2 regions of the Aminobacter sp. Y103A genome follow, and region 1 is predicted to be linked to the other one. Evidence: predicted binding sites of a transcription regulator. Region 1 holds the regulator's gene; the other holds the start of a gene.
What was found. Region 1 encodes LexA, which represses DNA repair genes until DNA is damaged. Its sites were predicted from a motif close to TGTTCNNNNTGTGTTCNG; they were not measured.
Positions count from the first base shown of each region.

Region 2: Amn_RS10555 (ATP-dependent helicase) is a predicted target of LexA. The motif match lies at 665-682, and genes of this name have one in related genera.

Region 1 is NZ_AP017986.1:2,746,840-2,749,236, reverse strand. It holds gene Amn_RS13445 (molybdopterin molybdotransferase MoeA) at 1-815, shown strand, start outside; gene lexA (transcriptional repressor LexA) at 921-1,637, shown strand; gene Amn_RS13435 (ComEC/Rec2 family competence protein) at 1,765-2,397, opposite strand, start outside.
Region 2 is NZ_AP017986.1:2,168,129-2,170,525, reverse strand. It holds gene Amn_RS10565 (hypothetical protein) at 41-286, opposite strand; gene Amn_RS10560 (hypothetical protein) at 404-604, opposite strand; gene Amn_RS10555 (ATP-dependent helicase) at 801-2,397, shown strand, end outside.

The DNA.
Region 1 (2,397 bases):
GCAACATCCGCGCCAGGGGCCTCGACTTCAAGCAGGGCGACCTCATCCTTGATGCAGGACGTGTGCTCGACCCGGCAGCGCTCTCGCTGATCGCAGCTGCCAATCATCCCAGCGTCGAAGTGCTGCGGGCGCCTCTGGTCGCCATCATCGCCACCGGCGACGAGCTGTTGCCGCCGGGCAGCAATCCCGGGCCCGACCAGATCATCGCCTCCAACGCCTATGGCGTCGCAGCGATCGTTCAGTCGGTTGGCGCGCGCGTACTCGATCTCGGCATCGCCGCCGACCGCACCGAGGCAATCTCCGCACTGGTCGCCAAGGCGCTCGCCGCCGACGCCGATGTGATCGTCACGCTGGGCGGCGCTTCGGTCGGCGACCACGACCTCGTTCACCGTGTCCTGACCGATCTCGGCATGGATCTCAACTTCTGGAAGATCGCGATGCGCCCGGGCAAGCCGCTGATGTTCGGCCGGCTCGGCAACAGCCGCTGCGTCGGCCTGCCGGGCAATCCGGTCGCCAGCCTGATCTGCTCGCAGATTTTCCTGAAACCTCTGCTGGCGAAGCTTGGCGGCCGCCCTTATTCACCCGACATGCGCAACGGCATTCTCGACACGGCAATGGCGGCCAACGACCTGCGCCAGGACTTTGTCCGCGCGAATGCGCGCGAGACCGCTGAGGGTCTCGTCGTCACACCCTACCTGATCCAGGACTCTTCGATGCTGCGCACGCTGGCCGACGCCAACTGCGCCATCGTGCGGGTGCCCTTCGCGCCTGCAGTCGAAGCCGGCAGCGCCTGCCAGGTGATGATGTTGCGCTGAGCAGCACCTTCCACCCTTCACGAAATATCAACAGTTGCGGAACACAACTGGAACAGATAGTGTTTGTTCTGGGTTTGTTTTTCTTCTGATTCCTCGGGGGTGGCGATGCTGACGCGTAAACAACACGAGCTTTTGCTATTCATCCACGAGCGGCTGAAGGAAGCGGGTATTCCGCCGTCCTTCGACGAGATGAAGGAAGCACTCGACCTCGCCTCCAAGTCCGGCATCCATCGCCTGATCACGGCGCTCGAAGAACGCGGCTTCATCAGGCGTCTGCCCAACCGGGCGCGCGCGCTTGAAGTGCTGCGCCTGCCCGATTCGATCGCGCCTGGCCTCAACGCGGCGAAGAAGTTCTCGCCCAGCGTCATCGAGGGTAGCCTCGGCCGCAAACCCGAGCCGTCACGCAGCATGTCGGCCGGCAATGACGACGATGTTGCTTCGGCGGTTGCCATTCCCGTCATGGGACGCATCGCTGCCGGTGTGCCGATCGACGCCATCCAGCACAAGACGCATTCGATTTCGGTGCCGCCAGACATGATCATGGGCGGCGAGCATTACGCGCTCGAGGTCAAGGGCGACTCGATGATCGAGGCCGGCATCTTCGACGGCGACACTGTGGTCATCCGCAGCTCGACCACGGCCAATCCCGGTGAGATCATCGTCGCCCTCGTCGACGACGAAGAAGCGACGCTCAAGCGTTTCCGCCGCAAGGGTGCCTCGATCGCTCTTGAGGCCGCCAATCCTGCCTATGAAACCCGCATCTTCGGACCGGACAGGGTCAAGGTGCAGGGCAAGCTTGTCGGCCTGATCCGCCGCTATTGATTGCCGGGGCTGCGTTTCCGCCACCTCGGCCTGTCCATCCTGCTGCAATCTGTAAGCCGGACTGATCTGCCCTGTTGCTATCGTGCCGTATCTGACGGCTCTGCGACGGCGGGTACAGATTTCGGACTCACCGTGTGGTCGCAGTCGGCGCTTTCGGGTGCGCCGTGGTTGCCCCGGCAGGTGTCTTCGGGGGCATCTCCGCTCGCTTGTAGGGTGGAAGGCCCCTCGCCTCGCGCGAAAATTGGCGCTGCGCATGCCACGGGCGGTACGGTTCCGCCACGGCGTGGCGTATCTCGACCGCCCGATCTACGCCAGCCGCCGCGGCTGTGATGAATATCGACGCACTGCCAAGGCGCGCCAGCTCGCGCTTGGTGAGCACGGCCACGCCGGGGCAGACGTCGCTTGCCGTGGCATCGTCGACGACGATGAGATCCGCGTTGTCGCAGGCTCGTGCAGCGGCGCTCGCATTCGCCGCATGGACGATCCGTGCCCCCTCCGGTTGTTGAACCGTGCACAGCCCGCTGTCACAGACGAAGGCGTCCGCGCCGACGGCGTTTAGCTCTCCAGATACTGGTTTGCCGGGTATCGTACCGGCGACATCTGCCTCGGCTGTTGGCTGTGAGCCGGTCTCGCTGGGCAAACGGACAGTCCCGTTCGTTGCATTCGCGGCCGAACGGGCCGGGGTGACGAGAGTTTCCGACGCCAGCGCGCGCAGCCAGTTGTCGACGGTGAACTGGTTCGGCCGGACGCGATTGACGGC
Region 2 (2,397 bases), 580 kb from region 1:
AGGGCGATGCCGGTGAGAGCGATGCCGGAGAGCTATGTGCCTAGCCATCGCGACGCGGCACCAGGCCGAGATCCCGACTGCGGTAATCGAGGCTTCGGCCGGTAATGCTCTCCAGAACGGCGTCCAGCCCGGCGACGTGGTGATGCAGCAGCGAATAGGTCTCGTTGAAGGGCTTCAGGCTGATGAAGCACTTCTGGATCGCCATACGCAAAGGGATCGCCGCCAGGACGATCGCCTCGATCTCGCTCTCGGTCAGTCTGTCGTTTCTGTGGTGCCTGCGCGACATGTTTGCTCCTGTCTGACCGGACTGCGACGCGGCCGCGATGCGACCAGGCCGCGCCCTCACCATCGCCTGGCGCGCGCCCCTGATCGCCGAGGCGATACGGGAGCCCATCCACGACGCTCATCGGTCCGGCGCGCGATGCGACGTCGACATCCCCAGCAGCCGCACCAGTTCCTCATATTTGGCGCCGCAGCGGTCATAAATGTTGAACGTGTTGGTCCGCGTGCAGCCGATGCGCGCGACAATCGCGTCCAGCAGAAGCGCCAGCGTGCGGTCGCCGCCTGCCCGCACCATCGCGTCGCGGTCGAACTGCTTGCGCATCCCGCATTTGTCGCAGGAGACGATGATCTTGTCGGAGGGAAATTCGGATAACATCGGCATGGGAACAAAATAGGAACAAATACCTCCAGGCGTCAATTCACAAAATGCCAACCCAAGGGCAATGGCGCGCGCCGCAGGCTTCGCCCCGCCGGAGCAGGCCGTTGCGAACGAAACGGAAACGATGCTTCATGCCGGCATGAACATCGCCATCCGTGATTCGGCAGCAGTTTCCGGTTATCTCGCCCGCCTGAACCCGGGCCAGCGTGCTGCCGTCTTGCATGGCGACGGCGCGGTGTCGGGCCCCTTGCTGATCATTGCCGGCGCCGGCTCGGGCAAGACCAACACGCTCGCCCACCGGGTTGCCCATCTCATCGTTCGCGGCGCCGACCCCCGGCGCATCCTGCTGATGACATTTTCGCGCCGTGCCGCGGCCGAGATGAGCAGGCGCGTCGAGCGCATCGCCGCCGACGTGCTGCAAGAGCGCGCGGCGAGCCTGATGGAAGGGCTGAGCTGGGCCGGCACGTTCCATTCCGTCGGCGCGAGATTGCTGCGCGACTATGCGCTCGACATCGGGCTCGAGCCGGCCTTCACCATCCATGACCGGGAGGATTCGGCCGACCTGATGAACCTGGTTCGCCACCAGCTCGGCTTTTCCGAGACGGAGAAGCGCTTTCCCACCAAGGCGACCTGCCTTGCCATCTATTCCCGTGTCGTCAATTCCCAGGACAGGCTCGAGGCGGTGCTCGGCCACGCCTTTCCCTGGTGCGTCGGCTGGAGCGACGAGCTGAAGGCGCTGTTCGGCGCCTATGTCGAGGCCAAGCAGGCGCAGAACATCCTCGATTATGACGACCTCCTGCTCTACTGGGCGCAGATGGCCGCCGAGCCTGACATCGCCGCCCATCTTTCCCAGCGTTTCGACCATATCCTCGTCGACGAATACCAGGACACCAACCGGCTGCAGGCGGCGATCCTGACGGCGATCAAGCCCGACGGCCGCGGCCTGACGGTGGTCGGCGACGACGCCCAGTCGATCTATTCGTTCCGCGCCGCCGAAGTGCGCAACATCCTCGATTTCCCCGGCCTGTTTGCCGAACCTGCCCAGGTGGTGACGCTCGACCAGAACTATCGCTCGACCGACGCCATATTGAACGCCGCCAATGCCGTCATCGGCGAGGCCGAGGAGCGTTTCACCAAGAACCTGTGGACCGAACGCCGGTCGCTGGAAAAGCCCCGCATCGTGACGGTTGCAGACGAGGCCGAACAGGCCGGCTATGTCTGCGACGAGGTCTTGAAGGAGCGCGAGGCCGGCACGCTTTTGAAGGAACAGGCGGTGCTGTTTCGGGCAGCGCACCATTCGGGGCCGCTCGAGGTCGAGCTCACCAGGCGCAACATCCCCTTCGTCAAGTTCGGCGGGCTGAAGTTTCTCGATGCCGCCCATGTCAAGGACGTGCTGGCCATCCTGCGTTTTGCCCAGAACCCGCGCGACCGCATCGCCGGCTTCCGGGTGATGCAGCTGATGCCGGGCGTCGGCCCGTCGGCGGCGTCGAACGCCATCGACAGCATGGAGCAGTCGCTCGACCTCGAAATGGGGCTGGCGCGCTTCTCCCCGCCGGCCCGGGCGGCAAGCGACTGGCCCGGTTTTGTCGCGCTGTTTTCGGACCTCCGGCGCGGCCCCGGCTGGCCGGCCGAGATGGAGCGGGCGCGGCTGTGGTACGAGCCGCATCTCGAGCGCAAGCACGAGGATGCGACGACACGGCGGGCCGACCTGCTGCAACTCGAACAGATCGCCTCCG